DNA from 2 places in the Methylobacterium sp. WL8 genome. Region 2 is predicted to be linked to the other one. Evidence: riboswitches for the same ligand, from Rfam matches in the RefSeq annotation. Region 2 holds a riboswitch; the other holds the start of a gene.

Region 1 (3,848 bases), on a different contig from region 2:
GCGCCCGCCTCCCCAAACATCGCCGCCTCCCGAACGTTGCGCGGACGCAACCCTGAAGCGAGACCCGTAAAGGCCGCCTGAGCCGGCTGGCGCCATCGCGCAACATGGCGAACGAGGGGTAAACCGAGGGCGCCTGCGGGGCGGGACCAGATCCGGCGCTGGTCAGCTCTTGCTGTGGTCAGCTCTTGCGCTTGGCCGCGCGGCGGTCGCGCGTCATCCGCGTGGCGGCGTGGAAGTCATCGGGCTTGGTCCGCACCCAGGCGATGAAGCGGGCGATCTCCGGTTCGGCCCGCAGCGCGGCCACGTCGGCGAGCCGGCGTGCGAGTTCGGCTTCGCTGTGGCGGGCATGGATCGCCGAGTGGCAAACCTGATGCAGCCGGACCGTAATGCCGTGGGTGCCTCCCTTCAGCTTCGGCACGAGGTGGTGCAGGCTCGACCGGGCGCGCGGCGGGATCGGCCGCTCGCAGAGCGGGCAGATCACCGGTTCAGGGCTGCGGGCCCACGGGTCTGGTTCATCCTCGCGCCAGCGCCGTTCGCGTCGCCCCAAAGCCCCGTCTCCCTCCACATCCGCGCCCTCCAGAATATGGGATCGGCGCAAATTCGGGGCGCGGCGTCACGGCGTCGCTGCGGCGGTCGTCGGGCATGCTGCGCGAAGGGAATCGCCGAACATCGTCTCGGCCAGCCGGTCTCGGGTACCGAGCACCGAGACGTGGTCGCCCGCCACAGACTCGAAGCGCGCGCCCTCCCCCGCCGCCGTCGCAAGCCGGCGCCCGAGCTTCACCGGGACGACGCCGTCCTCGGTGCCGTGGACGATCAGCACCGGGCCGCCGGCCCGGGCGATGCGCGCGTCGGAGCGCCAGGTATCGCGGAGGAGGAAGGTCGGCGCGTAGGGGAAGGCGAGGCGGACGATGCCGGGCAGCGAATCGAAGGGCGCCTCCAGGTAGAGCCCGAGATGCGGCACCCGCTCGGCCACCGCGACCGCGACCGCCGCACCGAGGGAATGGCCGTGCAGCAGGATCGGGGCGCCGGGCGCGCGCCGTACGGCTTCGGCCACCGCCGCGAGCCCGTCGGCGATCAGCCCGTCCTCGCTCGGCGCGCCGGTCGAACCCGGATACCCGCGATAAGAGATCGCCAGCACGCCCCAGCCGGCGGTGGACCAAGGAGGGGCGGAGAACCGCGCCGCGGCAGGCTCGGGCCGCGAGCCGTTGCCGTGGAAGCTGACCACGACGCCGCATCCCGGCCGCGGCGCGCGCCACAGGGCGTGCAGGCGCTCGTCGTCGGCGGTGAGCAGGGACAGGGCTTGCGTGCCCGGCGGCACAGGCAGCCGCGCCCGCGGGCCGGCGGTGAAGGCGCCGGGATAGATCAGGCTGCGCTGGAACAGGCCGAGCGCCCCGAGCATCAACGCGAACAGGCCGAGGGCGGCGGCCGCCAGGACGAGCAGGATTCGCATGGGGCTCCGTCGCGTTTCCCGCGGGACCCTACACCGATCCGAGACGACGTCGGCATCCGTCCGTTTCCGCCTGATCCGGCCGGCGCATTGACAAAGTCCGGCGGCCCGCGGAGATTCGAACCATTCCGAGGGGGGCCCCACGACCGGGGGCTGAGAGTGGACGCGACGTCCTGACCCTTGAACCTGATCCGGCTCGTACCGGCGGAGGGACGGGAACCTGCGGCGCCTCATCCGGCGCCCGCCGCTTCATCGCATCTCCGTCGCGGCGCGCTGCATCGCCCCAATGCCGGGAGATCCGACGATGAATGCACCCGTCCTGTCCAAAGACGTCAAAGGTAGCCCCGAGACCGTGACCACGGGTCCGGTCACCGGTTCGCACAAGGTCTACGCGAGCGTGGCCGGCCGGGAGGACATCCGGGTGCCGTTCCGCGAGATCGTGCTCACCGACCCGAACGAGCCGGCGGTGCGGGTCTACGACCCGTCCGGCCCCTACACCGAGACCAACGCCCGCATCGATCTCGCCAAGGGCCTGCCGCCGGTGCGCGACGCCTGGATCGCCAAGCGCGGCTACGCCGCCGTGCAGCCGCGCGTCGTCAAGCCCGAGGACAACGGGTTCGTGCCCGCCGACAAGCTCGTGGCCCCCTGCCCCGCCGAGCGGACCATCCGCAAGGCGGAGCCCGGCCAGATGGTGACCCAGTACGAGTTCGCCCGCGCCGGGATCGTCACCGAGGAGATGATCTACGTCGCCCACCGCGAGAACCTCTGCCGCGAGCAGATGCTAGACCGAGCGCATGCCGCGCTCGCCGACGGCGAGAGCTTCGGCGCCTCGGTGCCGCCGTTCATCACCCCCGAATTCGTGCGCAACGAGGTCGCGCGCGGCCGGGCGATCATCCCGGCCAACATCAACCACACCGAGCTGGAGCCGATGGCGATCGGCCGGAACTTCCTGGTGAAGATCAACGCCAACATCGGCAACTCGGCCGTGACCTCCTCGGCGGCGGAAGAGGTCGAGAAGCTGGTCTGGTCGATCCGCTGGGGCGCCGACACGGTCATGGACCTCTCGACCGGCCGCAACATCCACAACATCCGCTCGTGGATCATCCGCAACTCGCCGGTCCCGATCGGCACGGTGCCGATCTACCAGGCGCTGGAGAAGGTCGGCGGCGACCCGCTCAAGCTCGACTGGGAGGTGTTCAAGGACACGCTCATCGAGCAGGCCGAGCAGGGCATCGACTACTTCACCATTCACGCGGGCGTGCGCCTCGCCCACGTGCCGCTCACCGCGCGGCGCGTCACCGGCATCGTCTCGCGCGGCGGCTCGATCATGGCGCGCTGGTGCCTGGCCGGGCACCGCGAATCGTTCCTCTACGAGCGCTTCGAGGAGATCTGCGACATCTGCCGCGCCTACGACGTCTCGTTCTCGCTAGGCGACGGCCTGCGGCCCGGCTCGATCGCCGACGCCAACGACGCGGCGCAGTTCGCCGAGCTCGAGACCCTGGGCGAGCTCACCAAGATCGCCTGGAACAAGGGCTGCCAGACCATGATCGAAGGGCCAGGGCATGTGCCGATGCACAAGGTCAAGGTCAACATGGAGAAGCAGCTCGCCGAGTGCGGCGAGGCGCCGTTCTACACCCTCGGTCCGCTGACCACCGACATCGCGCCGGGCTACGACCACATCACCTCCGGCATCGGCGCGGCGATGATCGGCTGGTTCGGCTGCGCGATGCTCTGCTACGTCACGCCGAAGGAGCACCTCGGCCTGCCGAACCGCGACGACGTGAAGACCGGGGTGATCACCTACAAGATCGCCGCGCATGCCGCGGACCTCGCCAAGGGCCACCCGGCGGCGCAGCTGCGCGACGACGCCTTGTCGAAGGCGCGCTTCGACTTCCGCTGGGAGGACCAGTTCAACCTGGGCCTCGACCCGGACACGGCCCGCGCCTACCACGACGAGACCCTGCCCAAGGACGCCCACAAGGTCGCGCATTTCTGCTCGATGTGCGGGCCAAAGTTCTGCTCGATGAAGATCACGCAGGACCTGCGCGCCGAGGTGCTGGCGATGGAGGCTGCGGGCGAGGTGCTGAACACCGCACCGATCCTGACGAGCGCCGAGCGCGAGGCCGGGATGGCGGAGAAGTCCCGCGAGTTCCTGGCCGAGGGCGGCAAGCTCTACGTCGACGCCGCCGAGTAGCAGTATGGGCGAACGGTCCGCTTCGACCGTTCGTTAAAAGTCTTCCGACATCGTTGCCGGTCCGTTCAACCTGGCGGACGGCAACGGTGCAGGGGACGCAAGTCTTAAGGTCTCCTTCACGCGGCGGACCTTTGCTGGACCTCATCAGCAATGTGATGAGGAGCGTGCCATGCGCGTATCCGGCCCGAGTCCGATAGCCTCCACTCC
Region 2 (17,215 bases):
GGAGGACCTCGCCGCCCTCGATCTCGAGGATCCGGATGCGGTGGCCCTGCGCTCGCTGCTCCTGGACCGCGCGGCCGACGCCGCCGACCCGGACGTGGCGGTGGTGGAGAACCGCTTGGCCCGGGCGGGGCTCGAGGCGGCGAGCGCGCGGCTCGCCGCGCGGGTGCGCCCCGGCGACCGTTGGGCGCTCGATCCGCATGCCGACCTGGTCAAGCTGGAAGACGCATTGCGTCAGGCCGTGATCTTGCACCGCAAGGCCGGCGCGCTAAATAGCGAACTCCGACAGGCGGAACGTGCGCTCGTCGAAGAAGAAACAGAGGCGAACTTCGCTTGGCTGTGCGACGTCAAGGAGCGCTTGGCGGTGATCGCGGGAGCGGAGACCGAGGCGGACCTGCAGGACACGAACGACTCGACTGTGTCGTAGGGCCTGTGCGATGGCGGAATACGAAGCGCCTTCGCGGCATGGTTAACAATCGGTCAAGCGTCTCGCTTGCATACCGAGTCCGAGCTACGACGCGGTCGAAGTGATTCGTCCGGGTTCCACACGCATTGCGGCGCCGACGGCGCGGCGTGGCCGAGAGGCCCCCGCATCGTGCCGCGCCGAAACAATAGGCTGATCATGGCGACGAAGGCAACGGAACGGGACGAGACGGACACCGCTCCGGCAGAGCAGACCGATGGGCCGCTCCTCGACCTGACGGATGCTTCGGTCAAGCGGATGGTGAAGCTCGCCAAGAAGCGCGGGTACATCACCTACGAGGAGGTCAACGAGGTCCTCCCCGAGGGGCAGTCCGACCCCGACCAGCTCGAGGACGTGCTGTCCCAGCTCTCCGAGATGGGCATCAACGTCGTCGAGGCCGAGGAGACCGACGAGGCCGCCGCCGACAAGCCCGCCAACGGCGAGGCGTCGGAGGACGAGGAGGGCGCCGAGGGCACGGAGGTGGCCGAGGTCGCCCCGACGCGCGCCGTCGCGGTCGTCACCGCCACCAAGGAGCCGACCGACCGCACCGACGACCCGGTGCGCATGTACCTGCGCGAGATGGGCTCGGTCGAGCTGCTGTCGCGCGAGGGCGAGATCGCCATCGCGAAGCGGATCGAGGCCGGCCGCGAGGCGATGATCGCGGGCCTGTGCGAGAGCCCGCTGACCTTCCAGGCGATCATCATCTGGCGCGACGAGCTCGTCGACGGCAAGGTGCTGCTGCGCGACATCATCGACCTCGAAGCCACCTATGCCGGCCCCGACGGCAAGAACCCGCAGATCGCCGAGGGCGCGACCGAGGGAGAGGAAGCCGAGGCCGAGACGCCGGCGCCCGAGGGCGGCGACGACGACGACGACATGGAGAACAACGTCTCGCTCGCGGCGATGGAAGCCGAGATCAAGCCGCGCGTGCTCGAGACGTTCGACGCGATCGCCAACAACTACCGCAAGCTGCGCAAGCTCCAGAACGAGGAGACCGCGCGCAAGGCCGGCAACGAGAAGACGACGCCCGCCCAGGAGAAGAAGCAGGCCGAGTTCAAGGACACCGTCGTCGCCGACGTGAAGTCGCTGTCCCTGAACAACAACCGCATCGAGGCCCTGGTCGAGCAGCTCTACGACATCAACAAGCGTCTCATCTCGCATGAGGGCCGCCTGATGCGCTACGCCGAGAGCCACGGTGTCGCCCGCGACGAGTTCCTGCGCCACTACCAGGGTTGGGAGCTCGACCCGAACTGGATGACCCGCGTCGGCACGCTGGGCGGCAAGGGCTGGAAGAACCTCGTCGAGAAGGGCTCGAAGCAGGTCTCGGACCTGCGCGAGCAGATTCTTACGCTCGCCTCCGAGACGGGCCTGGAGATCGGCGAGTACCGCAAGATCGTCAACATGGTCCAGAAAGGCGAGCGCGAAGCCCGCCAGGCCAAGAAGGAGATGATCGAGGCCAACCTCCGCCTCGTGATCTCGATCGCCAAGAAGTACACCAACCGCGGGCTGCAGTTCTTGGACCTGATCCAGGAGGGCAACATCGGCCTGATGAAGGCCGTCGACAAGTTCGAGTACCGCCGCGGCTACAAGTTCTCGACCTACGCCACCTGGTGGATCCGCCAGGCGATCACCCGCAGCATCGCGGATCAAGCGAGAACCATCCGCATCCCGGTGCACATGATCGAGACGATCAACAAGATCGTCCGCACCTCGCGCCAGATGCTGCACGAGATCGGCCGCGAGCCGACCCCGGAGGAGTTGGCCGAGAAGCTGGCCATGCCGCTGGAGAAGGTGCGCAAGGTCCTCAAGATCGCCAAGGAGCCGATCTCGCTCGAGACGCCGATCGGCGACGAGGAGGATTCGCACCTCGGCGACTTCATCGAGGACAAGAACGTCGTCCTGCCGATCGACGCGGCGATCCAGTCGAACCTGCGCGAGACCACGACGCGCGTGCTCGCCTCGCTCACCCCGCGCGAGGAGCGCGTGCTGCGCATGCGCTTCGGCATCGGCATGAACACCGACCACACCCTCGAAGAGGTCGGCCAGCAGTTCTCGGTGACCCGCGAGCGCATCCGCCAGATCGAGGCGAAGGCCCTGCGCAAGCTGAAGCACCCGAGCCGGAGCCGGAAGCTGCGGAGCTTCCTGGACAACTGAGCGGCCGATCCGCCATGACGTGTTTCGCCGACTCGTGTCGGCGGACCACGTCGTCGGCGGCCCGAAGCCTTGCTTTGGCGGTCCGCGAACCCACCTTGGCCGTATGCTTGAGCGTCGCCAGCATCCACCCGTGCCGCCGACCGCCGCAGCCGACGGCTCGGAGGCGGACGACGTGCCGTTCGGCGCGCTGCAGGAATGCGTCGCGATCCGCGACTGGTTGCTGAGCGAAGGAGCGCGCCTGCCCGAGCCCGACGACCTGATCGCGGGCTTCGCCGAGCGCCTGAACCAGGTCGGCGTGCCGGTGGACCGGACCTCGACGGCGATCGACACGCTGCATTCCGAGTATTCCGGAATCGGGCGCATCTGGACGCGCGAGGCCGGCACCACCGTGCGGTTGTTTCCGCACGGCGAGGCTTCCGAGCGCGCCTACGCGGCGAGCCCGTTCCGGAAGGTGCACGAGGACGCCGCATGGCTGATCCTCGACCTCGCCGACACGCCGGACGACGCCTACTCGGTGATCCCCGACCTGAAGGCCGCCGGCTACACCCACTACATCGTCGTGCCGCTGTTCTTCACCAACGGCACCCATAACGGCATCACCTTCGCGACCCGCGACCCGGACGGGTTCCGCGACGAGGACGTCGCGATCCTGCGCTTCGTCATGCCGGCGCTCGCGGCCGTGATGGAGATGCGCCTCGTCACCAAGCAGCTCGACACGGTGCTGCGCATCTACGTCGGCGACGAGCCGCACCGGGCGATCCTGTCGGGGGACATCCGTCGCGGCCAGGTGAAGCGCATCCGCTCGGCGATCCTGTTCGCCGACATGCGCGACTACACCCGCATCTCGGCGGACATGACGCCGGAAGAGGCGGTGGACCTGCTCAACATCTTCTTCGACTGCCTGGTCCCGCCGATCGAGCGTGAGGGCGGCGAGGTGTTGAAGTACCTCGGCGACGGTTTGCTCGCGATCTTCCGCGAGCCGGGCGACGACCTCGGCGGCGCCGCCAAGGGCGCGCTGACGGCGGCGCAGGGCGCACTCCAAGCGCTCGAGGAGGCCAACACCCTTCACCAGTTCGCGGTGCCGATGATGGCCGGCATCGCGCTCCACCACGGCGAGGCCGCCTACGGCAACGTCGGCTCGGGCACGCGGCTCGATTTCACCGTCATCGGCCGCGACGTGAACATGGCGAGCCGCATCGCCCGGCTCAACAAGACGCTGGGCGAGCCGCTGCTGATGTCGAAGCCCTTCGTCGACTTCCTGTGGGGCGATCCGGTGCCGCTCGGCGAGCACGTCCTCGACGGCTTTTCCGAGCCGATGATGGTCTACCGGCCGCGTCCGAAGCCGCATCGCCGCCAGGGCTGATCTCAGCCCCGCAGCGTCAGCGTGCCGCCGGCGATGCTGAAGTCGCGCACCCGCTTGAGGAACGACATCCCGAGCAGGTTCGTGCCGAGGCCGCCGCCGGGCACGACCACCGCTTCGACGTCGCGCACGGTGACCGGCCCGATCCGGATCATGCCGATGCGCACCGGGGCGACCCGCACCACGCCGTTGGCCGTCATCACCGGTTGGGTGAAGTCGCGCGGCGTGAGGACGAGGCCGAGACGCGCGGCCGCCTCCTCGGTGAAGCTGCACGCGGTGGCGCCGGTGTCGACCATCATCCGGAGCGAGCGGCCGTCCACCAGGGCGTCGGCGAGGAAGTGACCGTTGCGGTCCGCATTGAGGGCGATCGCACTCGGTGCCGAGGATGATGGCGGCGCCGCGGGCGCCGGCCGCGCGTCGGCCTTGCGGTGGGTCAGGCGGTCGCCGACCCCGCCGAGCACGCCTGCGGCGAGGCCGGCCCCTACGCAGAGCAACAGGATCGTCCGCAACGCCAACCTCCGCGCCCCGAGGGGGACCGGCGGAGACCACCACGGAACCGGTGAACGATACGTGGCGCCTCGCGCGTACCCGGCGGAAACTCGCTGCCTTTCGTGCCGACAGGGTTTCCGAACCGTCTCGGCGTGACGACGACAGACGGCGACCATCCTGCGCGTTCGCCCCTTTGACGGGGTTGACCGGGCCGGCCAGTGGGACCACATCTGCGGTGTTCCAGGGAGATCCCCGGCAAGGGGCTGAGAAACCGCTGGCAGGCTCGCAAGGGCTCGCGGCGCGGAAATCCTTCGAACCTGATCCGGTTCACACCGGCGTAGGGATTGGACCGTGGGCGTCGTCCTCGTGGACGGATCGCACCAGCTTCTCGAAGGAAGCGTCAGGCCCGGTCTCTGCGACACCACGCGGAGGATCTTTTGGGTCGTCACCCAGCATCACCGATCGGGGTTCGCCGGACGAACGGCGGCACGAACCCGTCCGTCACGTTGCCAGCCCGCGCCGACGTCGCCATCGTCGGCGGCGGCTTGATCGGGCTGTCGATCGCCTGGCGCATCGCGCAGTCCGGTCGGTCCGTCGCGGTCGTCGAGCGCGAGACCATCGGGTCCGGCGCGAGCCTCGCCGCCACCGGCATGCTGGCGCCCGCGGCCGAGCACGAGCCCGGCTCGGACCCGCTGCTCCCGCTCGCCCTCGATTCGCTGCGGCGCTGGCCCGGGTTCCGCGACGAGCTCGAAGCGGCCGCCGGCCACGACATCGACTACCGCGAGGACGGGACGCTGGTGCTGGCCATCGGCCGCGACGAGGTCGAGCGCCTGCGCTTCCGCTACGACTTGCAGCGCCGCTCGGGCGTCGCCGCCGAATGGGTCGCGGGCACCGAGGTCCGCCGCCGCGAGCCGGCCTTGCGCCCCTCGGTCACCGCCGGCGTGTTCTGCCCGCTCGACCACCAGGTCGATCCGAGCCGGGTGATGGCGGCGCTCGTGCAGGCCTGCCGTGGCGCCAGCGTGGCGCTCGTCGAGAACAGCCCGGTCGTCGCCCTCGAACGGACATCCGGGCGCGTCACCGGCCTCCGCACCGCCAATGGCGTTCTGCAGGCCGACACCGTGATCCTTGCGGCCGGCGCCTGGAGTGGGGAGGGCGGCCTGCTGCCCCAAAACCTCGCCCTGCCGGTCCGCCCGCTCAAGGGCCAGTCGCTGGCGCTGAAGACGACCGCGCACACCGGCACGCTGTCGCACATGGTGTGGACCGAGCAGGTCCACATGGCACCGAAGGGCGACGGCCGCATCGTCGTCGGCGCGACGGTGGAGGACTGCGGCTTCCGCCCCGGCGTCACCGCCGGCGGGCTCTACGCCCTTCTGGAGGGCGCGCGGCGCGTGCTGCCCGGCATCGAGGAGATGGAGGTCGAGGCGGTGTGGAGCGGGTTCCGCCCGACCTCGGACGACGACGCGCCGATCCTGGGCGAGATCGCCCCCGGGCTGGTCGTCGCCACCGGCCATCATCGCAACGGCTACCTGCTCGCCCCGGTGACCGCCGACGCGATCGCAGCCCTCGTCACCACGGGCGCGATGCCGGCGGTGGCCCGGGATTTCTCCCTCGCACGGTTTACCGCAAGCCAGGACGTGAGGGCTTCGGCATGAGGCTGACGGTGAACGGGCAAGCCCGCGAGATCGAGGCCGCCGACCTCGCCGCGTTGTTCGCGCACGCGGCGGAGGAGACCGGCAGCCCCGATCCGCAGGGGGTCGCCATCGCGGTCAACGGCCACGTCGTCCGCCGTCGCGATTGGGAGCGCACCCCGATCGCGGACGGCGACCGCATCGAGATCGTACGCGCCATGCAGGGAGGCTAGAGGATGCTCGAGACGCTCACACCCCTCCGTCCGGAGGCCGACGACCCCTTCGTCGTCGCCGGCGTCACGCTGAGTTCGCGCCTGTTCATCGGCACGGCCGGCTATCCGACGCAGGTGATCATGCGCGATGCGGTCGCGGCCTCGGGGGCCGAAGTCGCCACCGCCTCGATCCGCCGGGTTTCGCTCCAGGGCCACGGCTCGGACACGGTCAAGATCCTGAAGGGGCGTCGCTTCCTGCCCAACACCGCCGGCTGCGAGACCGCGCGCGACGCGATCATGACCGCGGAGCTGGCGCGCGAGGCCCTCGACACGAACTGGATCAAGGTCGAGGTCATCGGCGACCGCGAGACGCTGTACCCGGACGTGACCGAGCTGATCGAGGCCTGCCGCCACCTCGTCGACGACGGCTTCGTCGTGCTGCCATACTGCAACGACGACCCGATCGTCTGCCAACGGCTCGCCGACCTCGGCTGCGCCGCAGTGATGCCGATGGGCTCGCTCATCGGGTCGGGCATGGGCATCGCCAACCCGGCCAACCTGGAGCTGATCTGCCGCCGCATGAGCGTGCCGGTGATCGTCGACGCCGGCATCGGCACGGCCTCCGACGCGGTGATCGCGATGGAGCTTGGGGCCGACGCCTGCCTGATCAACACCGCCGTCGCCAAGGCCGACGACCCCGTCCGCATGGCCTACGCCATGCGCGGCGCGGTCCAAGCGGGACGCGACGCGTATCTTGCCGGCCGCATTCCCCGACGCGGCCGGGCCGAGCCGTCGAGCCCGCAGCTCGGCCTTGTCGGCTCGTAGCCTGCCGTCGCCCCTGTTGGCGGTCACCGACCGGCACGGGCCGCGCCCCCTGGTGGAGGCCGTCGCCGCCGTGCTCCACGGCGGCGGTCGCTGGGTCTGGTTCCGCGACAAGGACCTGCCACCATCCGAGCGGCGGGAGCTGGCGGCGCGGATCGCCGAACGCGTCGGCCAGGCCGGCGGCGTGCTCACCGTCGGCGGCGACGCCGACCTCGCGGCCGACCTCGGCGCCGGGCTCCATCTCGGCGGCGGGACGGATCGTTCCGCCATCGCCGCGGCCCGGCAACGGGTCGGCGCAGCCCTCGTCGGCATCTCGGCCCACACGCTCCGAGAAGTCGCGGAGGCGGCCGAGGGCGGCGCGGACTACGTGACGCTGAGCCCGATCTTCGCCACCGCGAGCAAGCCCGGCTACGGCCCCGCCCTCGGGCTCGATGCGCTCGCCGAAGCTGTGCGGATCGGAATTCCGGTGATCGCGCTCGGAGGGATCGATATCATCACCGCCGCCGAATGCCGTCGGCACGGCGCGGCGGGTATGGCCGTGATGGGCGGCCTGATGCGCGCCGCCGACCCGGCTGCCGAGACCCGCGCGCTTTTGAGCGCCTGGGCAACCCGCTCGGACGAGCGCTGAGGCAGGATCAAAGGATCGCAGGATCCTGGCTACCCACTCGGCGTTTCGCCGAAAACCGCTCTCGATCGGTTTCGCCCACCCACCCCCTCATCCTGAGGTGCGGCATCAGCCGCCTCGAAGGAGCCATCCAGCTCGCGCGCGATACCTGGAGGCCTCCTTCGAGGCCTCCGCTTCGCTGCGGTACTTCAGGATGAGGGTGGGGGTGGGAATACCGCTGGCGGTGAACGCTACTTCGTCGGCGCAGGCCCGTAGGGCGGGCGCGGGATCGCACGGTGGGCGGCGCGCAAAGCTGCCGACCAGCGTTCGCGCAGGTCGTGGAAGTAGCCCTCGCCGGCTTCGATCCGGTGGTTGACCTCGAGGTCGAGGGCGTTGCGGCGGGCGAGGGCGATGTCGATCGGCAGGCCGACGCCGAGGTTCGAGCGCATCGTCGAATCCATCGAGACGAGGCCGACCTTGAGCGCGTCGTAGAGCTCGGTCTCGAACTTCACGGCGCGGTCGAGGATCGGCTTGCCGTACTTGTGCTCGCCGATCTGCAGGAAGGGCGCGTCGGTGCTGCACTCGATGAAGTTGCCGGCCGAGTAGATCAGGAACAGCCGCATCGGCTCGCTGCCGATCTGGCCCCCGAACAGCAGCGACACGGAGAACCGAAGCCCCGCCGCCTCGAATCCGGTCTTCTCGATCGCGCGGACGCGGCGGATGGCACGGCCGACGAGCTGGGCCGCCTCGAACATCGTGGTCGTCTCGACGAGCTTCAGCTTCGGCTCGCCGTCGTCGCCGGTCACGCCCTCGGAGAGCAGGCTCAGCACCGATTGCGTCACCGAGAGGTTGCCGGCCGAGGCCAGCATCATCACCCGCTCGCCCGGCACGTTGAAGTGGTGGAGCTTGCGATAGGTCGAGATGTCGTCGAGCCCCGCATTGGTGCGGGTGTCGGCGATCATCACCAGGCCGTCCTCGACGAGGACGCCGACGCAGTAAGTCATGGGATCAGGCTTTTCGAAGAGGTGCGCGCGTCAGGATTGCGGTGCCGCCTGGGCTTGCTCCACCCGGAGCTTCACGTCCAGCGTTTCGGTGCCGCCGCCGGTGCGGCTGCCGCGGATCGGGGCGGCGCCGAGGTAGTCGAGGCCGGAGGCGACGCGGATGTAGGCCTCCGTCGTCGCGTCGCCGGTGGTCGGGTCGAAGCCGACCCAGCCGAGATCGGGCACCAGCGCTTCGGCCCAGCCGTGCGGCGTCTGCTGCTCGACGTCGCTTCCCTCCGGACGGTGGTATCCGGAGACGTAGCGGGCGGGAATCGCCCGGTGCCGGGCGGCGGCGATGAAGACGTGGGCGAAGTCCTGGCACACGCCGGCCTCCGCCGCGAACGCCTTCGGCGCGGGCACGGCGGCGCTGGCAGGGCCCGGCGTGTAGCTCATGTGCGCGTGCACCGCGGCCATCAGGCGGTGCAGGAAGGGGAGGGCGGCCGGATCGCCGGCGGTGGCGGCCGCGTCGGACAGCGCCTGGATCTCCGGGCTCGGCAGGACGAGGTCGGTGTCGCGCAGGTAGAACGTCTCGGGCAGCCGCTCGACGGCGCCGCGGACGATGCCGTGGGTCTCGTGGGTGTCGACCTCGCCGGTCACCCGGATCACCAGGGCCTCGGAGGCCTGGTCCGGCGTGAACCAGTGCACGACGTTGCCGTAGCCGTCCTCGCGCTCGGTGAGCCGGCCGTCGACCGACGGCTCGATGCGCCAGCGCCGGACGTACTGGCCGTCGTGGTCGCGCGGCGTCATGCGCAGGACCTGGATCAGCCCGCGTGCCGGTTGCTCGTAGCTGTAGATGGTCTCGTGGACCACGCGGATGCGCATGCGTCGATTCTGCCCGTCTTGCCTCTGCCGGCTTCGTTCGTGCCGGCTTTGCCTTCGCCGTCCCGCCTCCGCCCATCTCGGCGGCGCCGACGGTCGGAGCCACGCGCGGCCCCGGTGCCACGTTCTACACGACGTTCCGCGGTCGCGCGCAACCGAGCCCGCGTCCTTGGAAGCCGAATCGCCACGTCTTCCGCGGACCTCGGCGCTTCAGCCGAGATACTGGTCCGCGATCGCGGCGCCGACCTTGTTGTTCTCGCCGATGAACGCGATCACGAACTCATGCAGCCCCGAGGCGAAGACCCGGTCGATCTCCTCGCTTTCCAGGCGCGCGAGCAAGTTGCTCGCGAGGCGCTGGCTCGCGCCGCGCCGCCCGTAGGCGTCGGCGATCAGGTCGAGATGCTCGACGAGCACGCCGTAGCAGTTGGCGAAGGAACGCGGCATCTGCCGGTTGAGGATCAGCAGGTCGGCCACCAGCAGCGGCTTGACGCTCTCGCGATACACCCAGTGATAGGCGTTGAAGGCGGAGACTTCGCGTAGGATCGTGGTCCACTGGAAGTAGTCGAGACTGCCGCCGACGGTCTCGGATGCCGGCAGGAGGATCTTGTACTTCACGTCGAGGATGCGGGCGGTGTTGTCGGCCCGCTCGATCGCGGTACCGAGCCGCGTGAACCAGTAGGTGTCGTTGCGCAGCATCGTCCGGTAGGCCGAGCCGTCGAAGGTCAGCGAGATGCCCTTCACCCAGTCGAGGAAGCGCGAGAACGCGTCGCGGTCGAGATCCTTCTTCTCGTAGGACCGCAATTCGAGCCACGCCCCGTTGATGGTGTCCCACATCTCCGTGGTGAGCGCGGTGCGGACGCTCCGGGCGTTCTCGCGCGCGCTCTCGATGCAGGAGCGGATCGAGGACGGGTTGTGCGGGCTGAAGGCGAGGAAGTCGCACACGGTGGCGGCGTTCACGCCGTCGTAATGCGGCTTGAACACCTCCGGGTCGCCGGCAGAGGCCAGCGCCGAGGCCCATTCGTTGGTCTCGCCTCCGCCGTAGCTCGTCGGCAGCGAGGCCAGCCGATGCGCGGCGTCGAGGATGCGGGCGACGAATTCCGCCCGTTCGACGTAGCGCGAGAGCCAGTAGAGGTTGTCGGCAGTCCTGGAGAGCATGGCTGTTTCGCTGGGTCTCTTCGGCTCGGCCCGGAGGCGTGCGCCGCTCCGCGGTTCTCGGTGAGGGCAGGCGTCAGGCCGTCACGCGTCCAGGACCCAGGTGTCCTTCGTACCGCCGCCCTGGCTCGAATTCACCACCAAAGATCCCTCCTTCAACGCCACGCGGGTGAGCCCGCCCGGCACGATGCGGATTTCGTCGGCGCCGCACAGCACGAACGGGCGCAGGTCGACGTGGCGCGGGGCCACGCCTGAGGCGACGAAGGTCGGGCAGGTGGAGAGCGAGAGCGTCGGCTGGGCGATGAAGCCGTCCGGCGCGTGGCGCAGGCGCTTGGCGAACTCCTCGATCTCGCGCTTGGTCGCGTGCGGCCCGACGAGCATGCCGTAGCCGCCCGAGCCGTTGACCTCCTTCACGACGAGCTCGGACAGGTTGTCCATCACGTAGGAGAAGGCCTCCTTCTCGCGGCAGCGATAGGTCGGCACGTTGTGCAGGATCGGCTCCTCGCCGGTGAAGAACTTCACGATCTCCGGCATGTAGCTGTAGACCGCCTTGTCGTCGGCGATGCCGGTGCCCACCGCGTTGGCCAGCGTGACGCTGCCGCGCTCGTAGGCGTTCATCAGGCCCGGCACGCCGAGCATCGAATCGGGGCGGAACACCAACGGGTCGAGGAAGTCGTCGTCGAGGCGGCGGTAGATCACGTCGACCCGGCGCGGCCCCTCGGTGGTCCGCATGTAGACCACGTCGTCCTTGGTGAAGAGGTCGCCGGCCTCCACCAGCTCGACGCCGAGCTTGTCTGCCAGGAAAGAGTGCTCGTAGAACGCCGAGTTGTAGCGGCCGGGCGTCAGCAGCACGACGGTGGGGTCGCGGGTCGCCGTCACCGGCGCGAGGCTGCGCAGCGTCGCGAGCAGGGCGTCCGGATAGTTCTCCACCGGCGCCACGCGGTGGCGGGAGAACAGGTCCGGGAACAGCCGCAGCATCACCTCGCGGTTCTCGAGCATGTACGACACGCCGGAGGGGATGCGGGCGTTGTCCTCCAGCACGAAGAAGTCGTTCTCGCCGGTCCGGACGATGTCGATGCCGGCGATGTGCACGTAGAGGTCGTGCGGCACCCGGAACGAGCGCATCTCCATCCGGTAGTGTGCGTTCTTGTAGACGAGGTCGGCCGGGATGATGCCGGCCTTAATGCATTCCTGGGCGCCGTAGATGTCCTTCAGGAACATGTTGATCGCGGTGACGCGCTGCTTCAGCCCGCGCTCGAGGAAGCCCCATTCCGGCTTGGTGATCACCCGCGGGATGATGTCGAACGGGATCAGCCGCTCGGTCGATTCGTTGTCGCCGTAGACGGCGAAGGTGATGCCGATACGCCGGAACAGTAGCTCGGCCTGGCTGCGGCGGGTGTTGAAGTGATCGACAGGCGTCGCGTCGAGCCACGCCTTGAGCTGGCCGTAGGCCTCGCGGACGTCGGCTTGGCTCGTCGCGCTGCCTGCGAAGGCGGTCATCTCGTCGAAGGCTACGCCCGCCATACAGTCTCTCCCCGATACGGCACGCTAGAGGCAAGAGGCGCGCCACGCAAAGGGATTACGAGCTTGTCCGAGGCTCGTTCCAAACACGTCTCAGATCAGGCGCAGGCCCTTTAAGCTGGCATGACCCGATCGGCCGAGGATGACGTGGTCGTGCACCACGATCTTCAGCGGGCTCAACACGGCGACGACCTCGCGGGTCATCGCCACGTCGGCGGCCGAGGGCGCCGGATCGCCCGACGGGTGGTTGTGCGCCAGGATGATCGCGGTCGCCGACAGTTCGAGCGACCGCCGCGCCACCTCCCGCGGGTAGACCGGCGTGTGATCGACCGTGCCGCGCCCCTGGATCTCGTCGGCGATGAGGTGGTTGCGCTTGTCGAGGAACAGCACCCGGAACTCCTCGCGGGTGGCGAAGGCCATGGTGGCGCGCAGGTACTCGATCAGTTCGGCCCAGGAGGAGAGCAGCGCGCGCTGTGCGATGGCGCCCCGCGCCAGCCGCCGCCCGGCCGCCTCCATCAGCTTGAGGTCGGCGACGACCCCGGCGCTGACGCCCTCGACCTCGGCGAGGCGCGCCGGCTCGGCGCTCAGCACCTCCGCGAAGCTGCCGAAGCGGCGGATCAGCGCCTTGGCCAGCGGCTTCACGTCCCGGCGCGGGATGGCGCGGAACAGGGCGAGCTCGAGCAGCTCGTAGTCGGGCAGCGCGTCGGCGCCGTGCTTGGTGAAGCGCTCGCGCAGGCGGTCGCGATGGCCGAGATAGTGTGGCGGCGCCTCCGGCTTCGGGGCGACGGCCGGCCGTTCGGCGAAGAGCCCGTGCTCGGCCTCGTCGCCGGGGCCCGGCACGGCCTCAGGCTCCCGGGTTGGCGGGCTGGTGCAGCCCCTTCGGCGACACCGTGAAGATCTCCACGCCGGTCTCGGTCACCGCCACCGTGTGCTCGAACTGGGCCGAGAGCGAGCGGTCGCGGGTCACCGCGGTCCAGCCGTCGGAGAGCACCTTCACCGCCGGGCGGCCGAGGTTGATCATCGGCTCGATCGTGAAGAACTGGCCCGGCCTCAGCGACACGTCGTAGCTCGCCTCGACGTAATGCAGGATGGTCGGCGCGTCGTGGTAGCTCCGGCCGAGGCCGTGGCCGCAGAAGTCGCGCACCACCGAGCAGCGCTCGCCCTCGGCGTAGGTCTGGATCGCGCGGCCGATGTCGTTGGTCGAGCCGCCGGGCTTCACAGCGGCGACGCCGCGCATCAGCGCCTCGTAGGTGATCTCGCATAGGCGGGCGGCCTTGCGCGGCACCTCGCCGACAAAGGCCATCCGGCTCGAATCGCCGTGCCACCCGTCGAGGATCAGGCACATGTCGAGGTTGACGATGTCGCCCTCGCGCAAAGGCTTGTCGTTGGGGATGCCGTGGCAGACCACGTGGTTGATCGAGGTGCAGATCGATTTCGGGTAGCCGCGATAGAGCAGCGAGGCCGGGTAGGCGCCGTGATCCATGGCGAACTCGTAGGCGAGCTTATCGAGCGCCTCGGTGGTCACGCCGGGCTGGGTCGCCTCCATCAGCACGTCGAGGCCTTCCGCCGTCAGGCGTCCGGCGCGGCGCATGCCTTCGAAGCCCTCCGGCCCGTGGATCGGTGCTTGGGGCACCCGCCGCGTCGCTTGGTCTTGCTGGGTCATCGAGGGGCTTGTCCGCGCCGGGCCGGTCTTCGACAGCTTATGTACGGCGTGGCCGCCGCAGCGCCAAGTCACGGAACTCTACGCCGGGCGACCGACCCGGCGCCGCGTGACCTGAGGGCGCCTGCGTTCGCTCCGAGGCTTGCGCCGGACGGAGGCACGGCGGCATAAGCGGGGCTCGGGCGACCCGGTGCGACGGGTCCCAAGGCACAGGACGGCGCGATGGCTGACAGGGCGGTACCGCACTTCCACAACGAGCTCGGCGTCGCGGTCATCCATGTCGGCTCGCGCGAGTTCATGTGCATCGGCGCGCTGCCGCCGTTCGACCACCCGCACGTGTTCCTCGACATGGGTGCCGACAACGAGATCATCTGCCAGTACTGCTCGACGCTCTATCGCCACCGCGCCGACCTGAAGGCCGGCCACGCCGATCCGGCGGCGAGCGTCTGGCACGACCAGAAGGCGGCGGCCGAATAGGGCCATGCCGCGAAGCCTGATGCCGCGAGACCCCGGGCCGGCGCTGAGCGTCGCCGTGGTCGGCGGTGGGATCGGCGGGCTGACCGCGGCCCTGGCGCTCAACGCCGCCGGCCACGCCGTCACGATCGTCGAGCGCCGAACCGGGTTCAGCGAGGTCGGCGCCGGTCTTCAGCTCTCCCCGAACGCGAGCCGCGTGCTCGCCGACCTCGGCCTCGCGGCGGCCCTCCGGCGCGCCGGATCGGAGCCGCCGGGCGTCGTCGTCCGCGCGCTCGATTCGGGCCGCAAGATTGGCGGCGTGACGCTCGGCGCGGCGGCGCGCGACGCCTTCGGTGCGCCCTACTACGTCATCCACCGAGCCGACCTTCAGACCCTGCTCCTCGACGCGGTGCGCTCCCGCCCCGGCATCCGCCTGCTGATGGGCCGCGAAGTCACCGGCCTCACCGAGACCGAGGACTGCGTCACCCTAGCCCTTGAGAGCGGGAACGGCGCGCGCAGCGAAAGTTTGTCGGCCGACTTGGTCGTCGGCGCGGACGGCCTGCGCTCGCGCATCCGCGGCCACCTCGATCCGCGTGGGCTCAGCCAAGCCGGGATGGCCGCCTGGCGGGCGATCGTGCCGCGTGAGGCGGTGCCGGAGGCGCTTGCGGGCGAGGCGACCGGGCTCTGGCTCGGGCGCGGCCGCCATGTCGTCCACTACCCGATCCATGCCGGGCGCGACCTCAACGTTGTCGCGGTCGTGCCGGAGCGGCAGGGCGACGAAGATTGGGGGCGGCTCGGCGAGCCGGCGGTGCTGCGCGCGCAGTTCCGCGACTGCGCGCCGGATCTGGCCGAACTCCTGACCGTGCCCGATTCCTGGCTGGTCTGGTCGCTCGCCGACCGGCCGGTGGCGCGCCCGATCGCCCGCGGCCGGGTCGCGCTGCTGGGCGACGCCGCCCACCCGGTTCTGCCGTTCCTGGCGCAGGGTGCGGCACTGGCGATCGAAGATTGCGCGATTCTTGCGCAGTGCCTCGCCGCGCAGCCCGTCGTCGAAGCGCTCGACGCCTACGCCAGGGCCCGTCGGCGCCGGGTCCGCCGGGTGCAGCGCGCCGCCCGCGCCAACGGCCGGACCTACCATACCGGCGGCATCACCGCCTTCGTGCGCGACGCGGTGATGCGTCGTCTCGGCCCAGACGGCATGCGCGAACGCTACGCCTGGCTCTACGGTTGGACGCCGGACGCTTGATCTCGAGAAACTTGATCTCGTCCGCGCCGACGGTTACCGCTTCGGCGCATCGCAGGGCCGCTTGCCGAAATTGGTAGACGGAAGGCACTTAAAATGCCTCGGGCTTCGCCCGTGTGGGTTCGAGTCCCACAGCGGCCACCACGCCCCGATCCATCCCCCGATCCTTGCCCGGCACCGGCCGTCCTGATACGCGAGCGGGATCATCTCCAGGGATTGCGGGTGAGGGCGCGCCGCGCCCGATCCGCAGAACCGTACCCCGCAGGGTTCGCCGCGGGCATGGCGCGTGCCTGCCTGGACGACCCTGCACCCGCCATCGGGCCGCGCGACCTCCCGCGCCGGCCCCGCCGAACCTGATAGGATGCCTGCGATGGCCCGCGAATTCATCTACCACATGAAAGGCCTGACCAAGACCTACACCGGCGGGAAGAAGGTGTTGGACAACGTCAACCTGTCCTTCTACCCCGATGCCAAGATCGGTGTGCTCGGTATCAACGGCTCGGGCAAGTCGACGCTCCTGAAGATCATGGCCGGTATCGACACGGAGTGGACCGGGGAGGGCTTCGTCGCGCAGGGCGCACGGGTCGGCTACCTGCCGCAGGAGCCGCAGCTCGATACGACTAAATCGGTCCGCGAGAACGTGATGGAGGGCGTTGCCGAAAAGCAGGCGCTGCTCGACCGCTACAACGAGCTCGCGATGAACTATTCCGACGAGACGGCGGACGAGATGACCCGCCTCCAGGACGAGATCGAATCGCAGAACCTCTGGGAACTCGAATCCAAGGTCGACCAAGCCATGGAGGCCCTGGGCTGCCCGAGCGACGAGCAGCCGGTCGCCACCCTGTCGGGCGGCGAGCGCCGCCGCGTCGCGCTCTGCCGGCTGCTGCTGTGGGAGCCTGAGCTGCTGCTTCTCGATGAGCCGACCAACCACCTCGACGCCGAGACGGTGAACTGGCTCGAAGGCCACCTCAAGAACTACCCGGGCGCGATCCTGATCGTGACCCACGATCGCTACTTCCTCGACAACGTCACCAGCTGGATCCTCGAGCTCGATCGCACCAAGGGCATCCCCTACGAGGGCAACTATTCGGCCTGGCTGGTGCAGAAGCAGAAGCGCCTGCAGCAGGAGGGCCGCGAGGACATGGCCCGCCAGCGCTCGATCGCCCGCGAGCAGGAATGGATCTCCGCCTCGCCGAAGGCGCGCCAATCCAAGTCGAAGGCGCGTATCACGCGCTACGAGGAGCTGGTCGCCAAGCAGAACAACAAGGTCGACGCGGCGGCGCAGATCGTGATCCCGATCGACGAGCGGCTGGGCAACAACGTCATCGAGTTCGATCACCTCAACAAGGCCTTCGGCGACCGCCTGCTGATCGAGGACCTGTCGTTCAAGCTGCCGCCGGGCGGCATCGTCGGCGTGATCGGCCCGAACGGCGCCGGCAAGACGACGCTGTTCAAGATGATCACCGGCCAGGAGAAGCCGGACGGCGGCGACATCTCCGTCGGTACGACGGTGAAGCTCGGCTACGTCGACCAGTCGCGCGACGCGCTCGACCCCAACGCCACGGTCTGGCAGGAGGTCTCAGGCGGCAACGACATCATCT

Evidence for each region. A riboswitch is a leader RNA that binds a small molecule or an ion and turns the genes downstream of it on or off. The one in region 2 is predicted to bind thiamine pyrophosphate.
Region 1: it holds a riboswitch for thiamine pyrophosphate, as region 2 does, so the genes downstream of both, thiC (phosphomethylpyrimidine synthase ThiC) here and thiO (glycine oxidase ThiO) in region 2, are expected to answer to the same signal.

What each region holds. Positions count from the first base shown of each region.
Region 1 covers NZ_VRVF01000067.1:10,429-14,276, forward strand. The annotation lists gene FV234_RS20075 (acyltransferase family protein) at 1-20, opposite strand, end outside; gene FV234_RS20080 (HNH endonuclease) at 179-547, opposite strand; gene FV234_RS20085 (alpha/beta hydrolase) at 614-1,450, opposite strand; TPP riboswitch at 1,569-1,677, shown strand; gene thiC (phosphomethylpyrimidine synthase ThiC) at 1,752-3,641, shown strand; gene FV234_RS20095 (hypothetical protein) at 3,811-3,848, shown strand, end outside.
Region 2 covers NZ_VRVF01000001.1:132,106-149,320, forward strand. The annotation lists gene dnaG (DNA primase) at 1-424, shown strand, start outside; gene rpoD (RNA polymerase sigma factor RpoD) at 620-2,614, shown strand; gene FV234_RS00655 (adenylate/guanylate cyclase domain-containing protein) at 2,718-3,977, shown strand; gene FV234_RS00660 (TIGR02281 family clan AA aspartic protease) at 3,980-4,483, opposite strand; TPP riboswitch at 4,697-4,825, shown strand; gene thiO (glycine oxidase ThiO) at 4,970-6,115, shown strand; gene thiS (sulfur carrier protein ThiS) at 6,112-6,324, shown strand; gene FV234_RS00675 (thiazole synthase) at 6,328-7,128, shown strand; gene FV234_RS00680 (thiamine phosphate synthase) at 7,145-7,753, shown strand; gene FV234_RS00690 (peptidase) at 7,981-8,733, opposite strand; gene FV234_RS00695 (transglutaminase family protein) at 8,764-9,591, opposite strand; gene FV234_RS00700 (alpha-E domain-containing protein) at 9,799-10,743, opposite strand; gene FV234_RS00705 (circularly permuted type 2 ATP-grasp protein) at 10,825-12,264, opposite strand; gene radC (DNA repair protein RadC) at 12,355-13,101, opposite strand; gene map (type I methionyl aminopeptidase) at 13,106-13,924, opposite strand; gene FV234_RS00720 (zinc-finger domain-containing protein) at 14,144-14,398, shown strand; gene FV234_RS00725 (FAD-dependent monooxygenase) at 14,418-15,617, shown strand; tRNA gene FV234_RS00730 (tRNA-Leu) at 15,673-15,758, shown strand; gene ettA (energy-dependent translational throttle protein EttA) at 15,985-17,215, shown strand, end outside.